Linked DNA regions of Alicycliphilus denitrificans K601. The main gene of each other region encodes a partner of the protein of the gene in region 2 in a complex. Links are inferred from orthologs where the notes say so. Each region holds a gene or a part of one and is shown on either strand. Other genes may lie near its edges.

Region 1 (3,815 bases), 1.1 Mb from region 2 along the record:
CCGCGAAGAACTTCGCCGAGGCCGACCGCATCCGCGCCGACCTGCTGGCCCAGGGTATCGTGCTCAAGGACTCCGCCGCGGGCACGACCTGGGAGGCGGCGCAGTAAATGTATTCAGACTCAAATATGCCTCTGATGCAGGCGGGGTAAGCTGTGGCAGCTATAAAAAAAACAGCAGAAGCAACCCCTCCCGACTATTGGGCCGAGGCCTGCAAGCACCTGACCAAGCGGGATCGCGTGATGCGCCGCCTGATCCCCCAGGTGGGCGACGTGGCGCCGTACCCGCGCGGGGACGCGTTCAGCACGCTGGCGCGCTCCATCGTGGGCCAGCAGGTGTCCGTGGCATCGGCGCAGCGCGTGTGGGACCAGTTCGCCGCGCTGCCGCGCAGCATGACGCCGCGCAGCGTGCTCAAGCTCAAGGTGGACGACATGCGCGCGGCCGGCCTTTCGGCGCGCAAGGTGGAATACCTGGTCGACCTGGCGCTGCACTTCGACAGCGGCCAGCTGCACGTGAAGCAGTGGGGCCAGATGGACGATGCGGCCATCGTCGCCGAGCTGGTGGCCATCCGCGGCATCAGCCGCTGGACGGCCGACATGTTCCTGATCTTCCACCTGGCGCGGCCCAACGTGCTGCCGCTGGACGACACCACCCTGATCCAGGGCATCAGCCGGCATTATTTTTCGGGCGACCCCGTGAGCCGCAGCGACGCGCGCGAGGTCGCCGAGGCCTGGAAGCCCTGGTGCAGCGTGGCGAGTTGGTATATTTGGCGGTCGCTCGCCCCCCTGCCGGTTGACTATTGATAACACGGGAGCAGGGCGGCCGGTTTCGGGCACGCCCCGAGGAGAAACAAGTTGGCAAAAAAGACCTTTCTGGACTTCGAGCAGCCCATTGCCGAGCTGGAATCCAAGATCGAAGAACTGCGGTATGTCCAAAACGAGAGCGCGGTCGATATCTCCGAGGAGATCGATCAGCTCAGCAAGAAAAGCCACCAGCTCACCAAGGACATCTACAGCGACCTGACCCCCTGGCAGATCACGAAGATCGCGCGCCACCCCGAGCGCCCCTACACCATGGACTACGTGAGGGAGATCTTCACGGACTTCGTGGAGCTGCACGGCGACCGCCACTTCGCTGACGACCAGTCCATCGTCGGGGGCCTCGCGCGCTTCAACGGCCACGCCTGCATGGTGCTGGGCCACCAGAAGGGGCGCGACACCAAGGAGCGCGCCGCGCGCAACTTCGGCATGAGCAAGCCCGAGGGCTACCGCAAGGCCCTGCGCCTCATGAAGACGGCCGAGAAGTTCAGGCTGCCCGTGTTCACCTTCGTGGACACGCCCGGCGCCTTCCCCGGCATCGACGCCGAGGAGCGCGGCCAGTCCGAGGCCATCGGCCGCAACATCTACGAGATGGCGCAGCTCGAGGTGCCCATCGTTACCACCGTGATCGGCGAGGGCGGCTCCGGCGGCGCGCTGGCCATCAGCGTGGCCGACCAAGTCATCATGCTGCAGTACTCGATCTACTCCGTCATCAGTCCCGAGGGCTGCGCCTCCATCCTCTGGAAGACCAGCGACAAGGCGCAGGACGCGGCCGACGCCATGGGCATCACGGCGCACCGCCTCAAAGCCCTGGGCCTGGTGGACAAGATCGTCAACGAACCCGTGGGCGGCGCGCACCGCGACCACAAGCAGATGGCCGCCTTCCTCAAGCGCGCGCTGGGCGACGCCTATCGCCAGCTGTCGGACTTGAAGCCCAAGGAACTGCTGGAGCGCCGCTACGAGCGCCTGCAAAGCTACGGCCGCTTCACCGACACCAAGGCCGACAGTCGCTGAACCTCCCCCGGTCTTGACGACGACGGCCCCTCGGGGTCGTCGCGCCTTGTGTGCGACCATCGCGCCCATGACCCAGTCCTTCGACGCCGCCATGCATGCCTTCGCGCCCCGGCTGCCCCTGGCCGTGGGTCTGAGCGGCGGCGCGGACTCGACGGCGCTCCTGCTCGCTTGCGCCGGGCGCTGGCCCGGGCAGGTGCACGCCTTCCACGTGCACCACGGCCTGCAGGCCGCGGCGGACGGGTTCGAGCAGCATTGCGTGGCACTGTGCGCGCGCCTGCAGGTGCCGCTGTCCGTGCGTCGCGTGGATGCGCGCCACGCCAGTGGCCAGAGCCCCGAAGATGCGGCGCGCCAGGCGCGCTACAAGGCTTTCGAGGCCCTGGCGCTCGACAATCAAGCGCGGGCAGCTATCGGAACAATAGCGCTGGCGCAGCATGCCGACGACCAGGTCGAGACCCTGCTGCTGGCCCTGTCGCGCGGCGCCGGCGTGGCCGGCCTGGCCGCCATGCCCGCGCAGTGGGAGCGCGGCGGTCTGCACTGGAGCCGGCCGCTGTTGCGCGTGGCCGGCGCCGACGTGCGCGCCTGGCTGCAGCAGCAGGGCGAGCACTGGGTGGAAGACCCCACCAATGCCGACGAGCGCTACACGCGCAACCGTATCCGCCGCCGGCTGCTGCCCGCGCTGCAGCAGGCCTTCCCGCATTTCCGCGATACCTTTGCGCGCAGCTGCGCGCACGCGGCGCAGGCCAGCGAACTGTTGCAGGAACTGGCCCGGGCAGACCTGGCCGCCGTCGGCCAGCCGCCGCGCATCGCGGCGCTGCGGCTCCTGAGCCGCGCGCGCCAGGCCAACGTGCTGCGCCACTGGCTGCGCAGCGCGCACGGCACCACGCCGGCGAGCGCGCAGCTCGATGCTCTGCTCGACCAGATCGCCGCCTGCGCCACGCGCGGACACCGCATCCACCTCAAGGTGGGCAGCGGCCACGTGGTGCGCGAAGCAGGCGCGCTCGGTTGGTACAATCGACCGGTTTTGGACCTTATTTCCGCACGGGACGGCGGCGCACCAAAACAACCTTCGCAATAGCGCCGCCCATCAGCGTTCCGTCATCGCAGATATTCCATGGCACTGTTCGTTCATAAATACGGCGGCACCTCGATGGGCTCGACCGAGCGCATCCGCAACGTCGCCAAGCGCGTAGCCAAGTGGGCACGGGCCGGCCACCAGGTCGTGGTGGTGCCCAGCGCCATGAGTGGCGAAACCAACCGCCTGCTGGCCCTGGCCAAAGACCTCGCCCCCGCGCGCGCGAGCGCGGCCTTCCACCGCGAGCAGGATATGCTGGCCGCCACCGGCGAGCAGGCATCGTCGGCCCTGCTGGCCATCGCGCTGCAGGCCGAAGGCATGGAGGCGGTGAGCTACGCCGGCTGGCAGGTGCCGATCCGCACCGACAGCAGCTACACCAAGGCGCGCATCGAATCCATAGACGACAAGCGCGTGCGCGCCGACCTGGACGCGGGCAGGGTGGTCATCATCACGGGCTTCCAGGGCATCGACGACGAGGGCAACATCACCACGCTGGGCCGCGGCGGCTCCGACACCTCGGCCGTGGCCGTGGCCGCAGCCATGAAGGCCGACGAATGCCTGATCTACACCGACGTGGACGGCGTCTACACCACCGACCCGCGCGTCGTGTCGCAGGCCAGGCGCCTCAAGAGCGTGAGCTTCGAGGAGATGCTGGAAATGGCCAGCCTGGGCAGCAAGGTGCTGCAGATCCGCTCGGTGGAGTTTGCCGGCAAGTACAAGGTGCCCATGCGCGTGCTCTCCAGCTTCACGCCCTGGGACATCGACATCAACGAAGAGGCCAAATCCGGCACCCTGATCACCTTTGAGGAAGACGAACAAATGGAACAAGCCGTCGTTTCCGGCATCGCTTTCAACCGCGACGAAACCAAGATCTCCGTGCTCGGCGTGCCCGACAAGCCCGGCATCGCCTACCA
Region 2 (4,870 bases):
GTCGCGCGAGATGGGCGGCGCGCAGATCTACCTCAAGCGCGAGGACCTCAACCACACCGGCGCGCACAAGATCAACAACGTGATCGGCCAGGCCATGCTCGCGCGCCGCATGGGCAAGCCGCGCATCATCGCCGAGACCGGCGCGGGCCAGCATGGCGTGGCCACGGCCACGATCTGCGCGCGCTACGGCCTGCAGTGCGTGGTCTACATGGGCGCCGAGGACGTCAAGCGCCAGAGCCCCAACGTCTACCGCATGAAGCTGCTGGGCGCCACCGTGGTGCCCGTCGAATCCGGCAGCCGCACGCTCAAGGACGCGCTCAACGAGGCCATGCGCGACTGGGTGGCCAACGTGGACGACACCTTCTACATCATCGGCACCGTGGCCGGCCCGCACCCCTACCCGGTGATGGTGCGCGACTTCCAGAGCGTGATCGGCAAGGAATGCCTCGAACAGATGCCCGCCATGCTGGCCGAGCAGAAAATAGCCGCAGAGCAGCCCGACGCCGTGGTCGCCTGCGTGGGCGGCGGCAGCAACGCCATGGGCATCTTCCACCCCTACATCCCGTTCGAGAACACGCGCCTGATCGGCGTGGAGGCCGCGGGCGAGGGCCTGGACAGCGGCAAGCACTCCGCCAGCCTGCAGCGCGGCAGCAGCGGCGTGCTGCACGGCAACCGCACCTACATCCTGCAGGACGAGAACGGCCAGATCACCGAGACGCACAGCATCAGCGCCGGCCTGGACTACCCCGGCGTGGGCCCCGAGCATGCCTGGCTGCAGGAGATCGGCCGCGCCGAATACGTGGGCATCACCGACAAGGAGGCGCTCGACGCCTTCCACTACCTGTGCCGCACCGAAGGCATCATCCCGGCGCTCGAATCCAGCCACGCCGTGGCCCATGCGATGAAGCTCGCCAAGACCATGACGCCCCAGCAATCCATCCTCGTGAACCTCTCCGGCCGCGGCGACAAGGACATCGGCACCGTGGCCGACCTGTCGGGCGCGGACTTCTACGACCGCCCCAGCATGCGCGGCCACACCGTCAAGGGAGGGCCCGCCGCATGAGCCGCATCGCTGACACCTTCGCCGCCCTGCAGGAAAAGGGTCGCAAGGCGCTCATCCCCTACGTGACGGCGGGCTTCCCGTTCGCCGACATCACGCCCGCGCTCATGCACGGCATGGTGGAGGCCGGCGCCGACGTGATCGAGCTCGGCGTGCCCTTCTCCGACCCCATGGCCGACGGCCCGGTGATCCAGAAGGCGGGCGAGAAGGCCCTGTCCCTGGGCATCGGCATGCCGCAGGTGCTGGAGATGGTGCGCAGTTTCCGCCAGCGCAACCAGACCACGCCCGTGGTGCTCATGGGCTACGCCAACCCGGTGGAGCGCTACGACCAGCGCCACGGCAAGGGCGCGTTCGCCCGCGATGCCGGCGCGGCCGGCGTGGACGGCGTGCTCGTCGTGGACTACCCGCCCGAGGAATGCGAGCAGTTCGCCGCCGACCTGCGCGCACACGGCATCGATCTGATCTTCCTGCTCGCCCCCACCTCCACGCCCGAGCGCATGCAGCAGGTGGCGCGCGTGGCCAGCGGCTACGTGTACTACGTCTCGCTCAAGGGCGTGACGGGCTCGGGCGCGCTCGACACCGCCGCCGTCGAGTCCATGCTGCCGCGCATCCGCGAGCACGTGAAGATCCCCGTCGGCGTGGGCTTCGGCATCCGCGACGCGGCCACGGCCCAGGCCATCGGCCGCGTGGCCGACGCCGTGGTCATCGGCAGCCGCATCATCCAGCTCATCGAGGACCAGCCGCACGAGAAGGTGGTCGGCATCACCGTGGACTTCCTGCGCGGCATCCGCAAGGCGCTCGACGCATAATCACCGCCCTCAAGCAAGAGGAAACCCTATGTCCTGGCTCGAAAAACTCCTGCCCGCCAAAATCCAGCAGACCAACCCCACCGAGCGCCGCCAGATGCCCGAGGGCCTGTGGGTCAAGTGTCCCAGCTGCGACAACGTGCTCTACAAGACCGACCTGGAGCACAACCAGAACGTCTGCCCGCAATGCGGCCACCACCACCGCATCGGCGCGCGCGCGCGGCTCAACGCCTTCCTGGACGGCGAGGGCCGCTACGAGATCGGCCAGGAGGTTCTGCCCGTGGACGCCCTCAAGTTCAAGGACAGCCGCAAGTACCCCGAGCGCCTGAAGGAGGCGCTGGAAAACACCGGCGAGACCGACGCGCTCATCGTCATGGGCGGCGCCGTCAAGAGCATCAACGTGGTGGCCGCCTGCTTCGAGTTCGACTTCATGGGCGGCTCCATGGGCTCCGTGGTAGGCGAGCGCTTCGTGCGCGGCGTGGAGACCGCCATCGAGCAAAAGGTGCCCTTCATCTGCTTCACCGCCACCGGCGGCGCGCGCATGCAGGAAGGCCTGCTGTCCCTGATGCAGATGGCCAAGACCAACGCCGCGCTCACGCGCCTGGCCAAGAAGGGCCTGCCCTACATCAGCGTGCTCACCGACCCGACCATGGGCGGCGTCTCGGCCGGCTTCGCCTTCGTGGGCGACATCGTGATCGCCGAGCCCAAGGCCCTGATCGGCTTCGCCGGCCCGCGCGTGATCGAATCCACCGTGCGCGTGACCCTGCCCGAGGGCTTCCAGCGCGCCGAGTTCCTGCAAACCAAGGGCGCCGTGGACTTCATCTGCGACCGGCGCGAGCTGCGCCAGACGGTGGCGCAATGCCTGTCCATGCTGCAGCGCCTGCCGGCGGACGCGGTGGCCTGACGGCGGAAAAGCTATTCAAACGATAGCTGCCAGCGCCCTATAGAAGGGCGCTGGAGGCGTTTTCCGTATAAATCCATCACATCATCACGCTGGCCTGCAGATGGCCCAGCACGATGGACAGAACCTGCAGCAACACCAGCAGCACCAGCGGCGACAGGTCGATGCCGCCCACCAGCGGCAGCACGCGCCGCACGGGGCGCAGGAGCGGCTCGCACAGGCGCGCGATCACGTCGCCTAGAGCTGAGCGCGTCTGCACCCACGAGAGCACGGCATAGACGATCAGCAGCCCCATCAGGCCCGACACGGCCACGTGCGCCAGGCTGAAGACGGCCACCCACGGCAGCCAGGCCAGCCCCACGCCGGCGCCCAGCAGCAGCCACAGCAGCAGGTATTGCACCAGCTGCAGCAGGAACGCCGCCACCAGGCTCGACAGATCCCAGCGTCCCGCGGCCGGCACCAGCTTGCGCAGCGGCAGCACCAGCCAGTCGCTGAGCGCGAACACCAGCCGCCCCACGGGGTTGGCGAACGAGACACGCTGCCACTGCATGTACAGGCGCAGCAGGCAGGCGCCGGTCAGCAGGCCGCTGGCGACTTCGAGAAGGAAAGAAAGGATCTGGAACAGCATGGAAGGCAGCAAAAGGACGCCCGCCACGGGCGCGGCACGGCGCCGGGGACGGCGCAGCATGGGATGATAGCGGTGCCGCCACCGCGCCCCGCCATGCCCCAGCCGCTGACACTGACTTCACTGCCGCTGTTTCCGCTCGACACCGTGCTGTTTCCCGGTGGCGTGCTGGCGCTGCGCGTGTTCGAGGTGCGCTACCTGGACATGGTGCGCAAATGCCGGCACGCGGGCGCCCCGTTCGGCGTGGTCGCGCTCACCGCCGGGCACGAGGTGCGCCGCGCCGGCGCGCCCGCGGAACAATTCCACGACATGGGCACTCTGGCCGCCATCGAGCAAATGCAGGCGCCGCAGCCCGGGCTGATCACCCTGCAGTGCCGAGGCGCCGCGCGCTTTCGCATCACCCACCGCAGCCACCTTCCGCACGGGCTGTGGGTGGCGGACGTGGAGCAGCTGCCCGGCGACCCGCATGTACCGGTGCCCGACGACCTGCAGCGCACGGCCCGCGTGCTGGCGCAGGTGCTGGCCTCGCTGCACGCGCGCGAGGCGGGGGCCGGACCGCACGCCGTCCCCACGCCGGAGCAACTGCAGGACTGCGGCTGGGTAGCCAACCGCTGGTGCGAGCTGCTGCCCCTGCCCGCAGACCGCAAGCAGCGCCTGATGACGCTGGACAACCCGCTCGTGCGCCTGGAGCTGGTGGGCGACATGCTCGAGCGCATGGGAATCTTCCTGTAGACAGAGACATCGCCGGACCAAAGGAATACCGCACGCATGCTGATGCAAGCACTGACCTGGCCGCGCTCCATCAAGCGGCTGGTCGTCGTCACACTGGACCTGGGCCTGGGGCTGCTGGCGATGTGGCTGGCCTTCTCGCTGCGGCTGGACACCCTGCACTGGCCCGAGGGGCTGCAATGGCTGGTCTACCTGCTCGGGCCGGCCATGGCCTTCCCCGTCTTCGTCCACATGGGCCTGTACCGCGCCATCTTCCGCTACAACGGCATCGCCGCGCTGCTGACCACCGGCCGCGCCGTTACCACCTATGGCGCGCTGCTGCTGGCGCTGCTGCTCCTGGCCAAGTGGGAGGGCGTGCCGCGCAGCGTGGGCATTCTGCAGCCCCTGATCCTGCTGCTGCTCATAGGCACGAGCCGCGCGCTGGGCTGGTTCTGGCTCTCGGGCCAGACACGCAATGCGCGCCACCGCCTGCTGATCTATGGCGCGGGCGTCGCGGGCGCGCAAACGGCCGCGGGCCTGGCGAGCGCACGCCAGTACACGCTGCGCGGCTTCGTGGACGACGACCCGAGAAAGGTCGGCAGCAGCATCAACGGCGCCCGCGTCCATGGCGCCAGCGCCCTGCCGGCACTGGTGGAGCGCGAGGGCATCACCGACGTGCTGCTGGCGCTGCCCAGCATCTCGCACGAGCGGCGGCGCGACATCATCGGGCACCTGAGCGAGCTGCCCGTGCGCATCCGCACGCTGCCCAG
Region 3 (3,943 bases), 2.6 Mb from region 2 along the record:
CCAACGTGCAGAAATTCCTGCAGCGCGTGCCGCTGGACTTTCCCGTCGCATTAGGGGGACTGGGCGGCACCGAGTTGTCGCGCAGCCTGGGCAATGACAAGGGCGGGTTGCCGTTTACGGTGATGTTTGCCGCAGATGGCAGCATTTCGAAGCGTAAAATAGGGCAGTTAACGGCGCAGGACCTGCAGAACTGGTCCAAGAGTCTGTAGAGATTGCGTCTCCTTAATGGAGATGGTGGCTTTTTGGGCTCGTTTCGGCGAAATAGTCTGAAATTAAGGTAAATTCGCCCCCCATTCCGTTTCTAGCCGTTGGAGCTCCCATGGATTTGCGAAAACTCAAGACCCTCATCGATCTGGTCTCCGAGTCGAATGTTTCCGAACTCGAGATCACCGAAGCCGAGGGCAAGGTCCGCATCGTCAAGAGCAGCGGAGCCGTCGTGCAGCAGTTTGTCGCCGCTCCCGTTCAGGCCGCCCCTGCCGCCGCGGCGCCCGCGGCCGCCGCCCCCGTGGCCGAACTGCCCGCGCCGGCCGCCGCCGCGCCCACAGGGCATGTCGTCAAGTCGCCCATGGTGGGCACGTTCTACCGCGCGTCCAGCCCCGGCGCCAAGCCCTTCGTCGAGGTGGGCAGCCAGGTCAAGGAGGGCGAGACGATCTGCATCATCGAGGCCATGAAGATCCTGAACGAAATCGAGGCCGACAAGTCGGGCACCGTCACGCGCATCCTTGGCGAGAACGGCCAGGCCGTCGAATACGGCCAACCGCTGTTCGTGATCGAATGAAGCGGGCCCGCGCTCATGTTTAAGAAAATTCTGGTTGCGAACCGAGGGGAGATAGCCCTGCGGATCCAGCGCGCCTGCCACGAACTGGGCATCAAGGCGGTGATGGTCTATTCCGAGGCCGACCGCGACGCCAAGTACGTCAAGCTGGCCGAAGAGGCCGTGTGCATCGGCCCGGCGCCGTCGCCCCTGTCGTACCTCAACATGCCGGCCATCATCTCGGCGGCCGAGGTCACCGACGCCGAGGCCATCCACCCGGGCTACGGCTTCCTGTCCGAGAACGCCGACTTCGCCGAGCGCGTGGAAAAGAGCGGCTTCCAGTTCATAGGCCCCACGCCCGAGTCCATCCGCATGATGGGCGACAAGGTGTCCGCCAAGCAGGCCATGATCCGCGCCGGCGTGCCCTGCGTGCCGGGCTCCGACGGCGAGCTGCCCGACGACCCGGTGCAGATCCGCCGCATCGCCAAGACCATCGGCTACCCCGTCATCATCAAGGCCGCCGGCGGCGGCGGCGGGCGCGGCATGCGCGTGGTTCACACCGAGGCCGCCCTCGTCAACGCCGTGCAGATGACCAAGGCCGAGGCCCAGGCCGCCTTCGGCAACCCGGCCGTGTATATGGAGAAATTCCTCCAGAACCCGCGCCACATCGAGATCCAGGTCCTGGCCGACAAGTACCGCAACGCCGTCTACCTGGGCGAGCGCGACTGCTCCATGCAGCGGCGCCACCAGAAGGTGATCGAGGAGGCGCCTGCGCCGGGCATCCCGCGCAAGCTCATCGAGAAGATCGGCGAGCGCTGTGTCGCCGCCTGCAAGAAGATCGGCTACCGCGGCGCCGGCACGTTCGAGTTCCTGTACGAGAACGGCGAGTTCTACTTCATCGAGATGAACACCCGCGTGCAGGTGGAGCACCCGGTCACCGAATGGATCACGGGCGTGGACATCGTGCGCACGCAGATCATGGTGGCCGCGGGCGAGAAGTTGCCGTTCACCCAGCGCCAGATCCAGATCCACGGCCACGCCATCGAATGCCGCGTGAATGCCGAGGACCCCTACAAGTTCATCCCCTCGCCAGGCCGCATCACCATGTGGCATGCGCCGGGCGGCCCGGGCGTGCGCGTGGACTCCCACGCCTACACGAACTACTACGTGCCGCCGAACTACGACTCCATGATCGGCAAGATCATCGTGCATGGCGACACGCGCGAGCAGGCGCTGGCGCGCATGCGCACGGCGCTCTCCGAGACGGTGATAGAGGGCATCAACACCAACATAGCGCTGCACCGCGAACTGCTGGTGGACGCCAATTTCGTCGCCGGCGGCACCAACATCCATTACCTGGAAGAGTGGCTGGCGCAGCGCAAGCGCTGACGGGCCGGAGTAGCGCAAGGCACCGGGATGCTGGCATCCGGTAACGGATGCCAGCATTTTTTCCATTGACAGCACGACACCGAGGTGCCCCCATGTTTGAGCTGAGCCTGCTATGCCCTGAAGGCCGGGTGGAGACCCTGAGCGATGCGTTCGATGCGCTCGAGGCGCTGAGCGTGTCGGTCGAGGATGCCGATGCCCAAACCGATGCCGAGCAGGCGCTGTTCGGCGAGCCGGGCATGCCCGCGCCGCGTGAAGGCTGGCAGCGCAGCCGCATCACCGCGCTGTTCCCCACGCGGCAGGCGGCCGACGAGGCCGTGCGGCTGCTGCAGGCGCAGGACTTCTTCGAAGGCTGCAGCGTGCTGGGTATTGCCACTGTGCAGGAACAGGACTGGGTGCGCCTCACCCAGTCGCAGTTCGAACCGGTGGAGATCACGCCGGACTTCTGGATCGTGCCGACCTGGCACGAGCTGCCGGCCGCGGCGCGGCGCAGCATCCGCCTCGACCCGGGGCTGGCGTTCGGCACCGGGACCCACCCCACCACGCGCATGTGCCTGCGCTGGATTGCGCGCCAGGGCGTCGAGAACGGCGCCAAGGCGCTCGGCCGCGTGCTCGACTACGGCTGCGGCTCGGGCATCCTGGCCATAGGCGCGGCCAAGTTCGGCGCCTTGGACATCGATGCCGTGGACATCGATCCCGCGGCCGTGGAGGCCACGCGCCAGAATGCGCTGGCCAATGGTGTGTACCTGAACGCCGGCCTGCCGGAACAGGCGCAGGGGCAGTATCAGACCGTGCTTGCCAACATTCTGGCCACGCCGCTCAAGGTCCTGGCGCCCCTGCTGTGTGCCCATGTGGCGGAGGGGGGGCATCTGGTGCTGGCGGGCATTCTGGAGCGCCAGGCCCAGGAACTGACGCAGGCCTATGCGCCGTGGCTGAGCCTGCAGGTGGCCGATAGCGAGGACGGCTGGATCCTGATGACCGCGCGCCGCTGAGCGGCGTTCGTGCCCCGCGTGGGCCGCGGGCGGGCACCTACAATCCACAGCCGATGAGCCAGATCACCCGCTGCCCTTTCTGCGCAACGACCTTCAAGGTGGTCGCGGACCAGCTGCGGATTTCCGACGGATGGGTGCGCTGCGGGCAGTGCAAGGAGGTGTTCGACGCGTCCGAGCATCTGCTGCAGCCCGAGCCTGCCCAGCTGCTGCCGGAGATGCCGCTGGATGATCCAGGCCTGCCGGACCGGCACGCGGCCGACGCGCCGCAGCCGCAGGACAAGCCGGTCACGACCAGCGGCGGGAGCGAGGAAGTGGCTCCGCTGTCATCGCTGCTCAGGCGCGAGGCCGTGGCCGAAGAGCCCGAGGCCATGCCGGAGGCGGCGATCCAGGGCTACGAACTGCCGGGCGCCACCGTGGACGACTCCGCCTGGCCGCAGGAGCCCGATGCCGGGGTAGAGGCAGCGGAGCAAGGCGATGATCAACAGGAGGCGGAGCCCGCGCCGGACACGCTTGATGCCGAGCCACCCCCTGATGAAGAAGCGCAGGCCGCCGCACCGCCTGAATCCGAGCCGCTGGAGCCATTGCAGCCGCTGGAGCAGGAGTCGGTGCTGGTGGAGGGGACGGCGATCATGCCTGGCGCGGCCCATGAGAGCGATGCGCCGGAAGAGACGGCGGCATCGCCCGTGGCGGAGCCCGGATTCGTGACGGCCGCCCGGCGCAGCGCATTTTGGCGCAGGCCCGCGGTGCGTGGAGCATTGGCCGTGGCGGTCCTGGCGCTGCTCCTGGCGTTGGGCTTGCAGGTCGTGGTCCA

The links. The genes of interacting proteins can lie anywhere in the genome.
Region 1: the proteins of accD (region 2) and ALIDE2_RS11515 are in contact, whole or in part, in a solved structure (PDB 8UXZ), measured with the Escherichia coli proteins. The link is inferred for Alicycliphilus denitrificans K601 from one-to-one orthologs.
Region 3: the proteins of accD (region 2) and accC are in contact, whole or in part, in a solved structure (PDB 8UXZ), measured with the Escherichia coli proteins. The link is inferred for Alicycliphilus denitrificans K601 from one-to-one orthologs.

Annotation. Positions count from the first base shown.
Region 1 is NC_015422.1:2,411,057-2,414,871, forward strand. What follows is about bases 1-2,840. They hold ALIDE2_RS11515 (acetyl-CoA carboxylase carboxyltransferase subunit alpha), read left to right. Parts: upstream 1-851; coding sequence 852-1,829; downstream 1,830-2,840. Other genes in these bases: cysS (cysteine--tRNA ligase), read left to right, coding at 1-107; ALIDE2_RS11510 (DNA-3-methyladenine glycosylase family protein), read left to right, coding at 153-800; tilS (tRNA lysidine(34) synthetase TilS), read left to right, coding at 1,897-2,840. Outside these bases: more of tilS, read left to right, coding at 2,841-2,904; ALIDE2_RS11525 (aspartate kinase), read left to right, coding at 2,941-3,815. UniProt on the Escherichia coli protein: Component of the acetyl coenzyme A carboxylase (ACC) complex. First, biotin carboxylase catalyzes the carboxylation of biotin on its carrier protein (BCCP) and then the CO(2) group is transferred by the carboxyltransferase to acetyl-CoA to form malonyl-CoA.
Region 2 is NC_015422.1:1,357,071-1,361,940, reverse strand. The notes cover bases 913-3,833. They hold accD (acetyl-CoA carboxylase, carboxyltransferase subunit beta), read left to right. Parts: upstream 913-1,897; coding sequence 1,898-2,770; downstream 2,771-3,833. Other genes in these bases: ALIDE2_RS06465 (LON peptidase substrate-binding domain-containing protein), read left to right, coding at 3,489-3,833; ALIDE2_RS06470 (YggT family protein), read right to left, coding at 2,847-3,395; trpA (tryptophan synthase subunit alpha), read left to right, coding at 1,060-1,869; trpB (tryptophan synthase subunit beta), read left to right, coding at 913-1,063. Outside these bases: more of trpB, read left to right, coding at 1-912; more of ALIDE2_RS06465, read left to right, coding at 3,834-4,124; ALIDE2_RS06460 (polysaccharide biosynthesis protein), read left to right, coding at 4,161-4,870.
Region 3 is NC_015422.1:3,982,583-3,986,525, forward strand. Bases 1-2,968 are described here. They hold accC (acetyl-CoA carboxylase biotin carboxylase subunit), read left to right. Parts: upstream 1-793; coding sequence 794-2,143; downstream 2,144-2,968. Other genes in these bases: ALIDE2_RS18980 (TlpA disulfide reductase family protein), read left to right, coding at 1-209; accB (acetyl-CoA carboxylase biotin carboxyl carrier protein), read left to right, coding at 320-778; prmA (50S ribosomal protein L11 methyltransferase), read left to right, coding at 2,236-2,968. In the rest of the region: more of prmA, read left to right, coding at 2,969-3,132; ALIDE2_RS19000 (zinc-ribbon and DUF3426 domain-containing protein), read left to right, coding at 3,186-3,943. UniProt on the Escherichia coli protein: This protein is a component of the acetyl coenzyme A carboxylase complex; first, biotin carboxylase catalyzes the carboxylation of the carrier protein and then the transcarboxylase transfers the carboxyl group to form malonyl-CoA.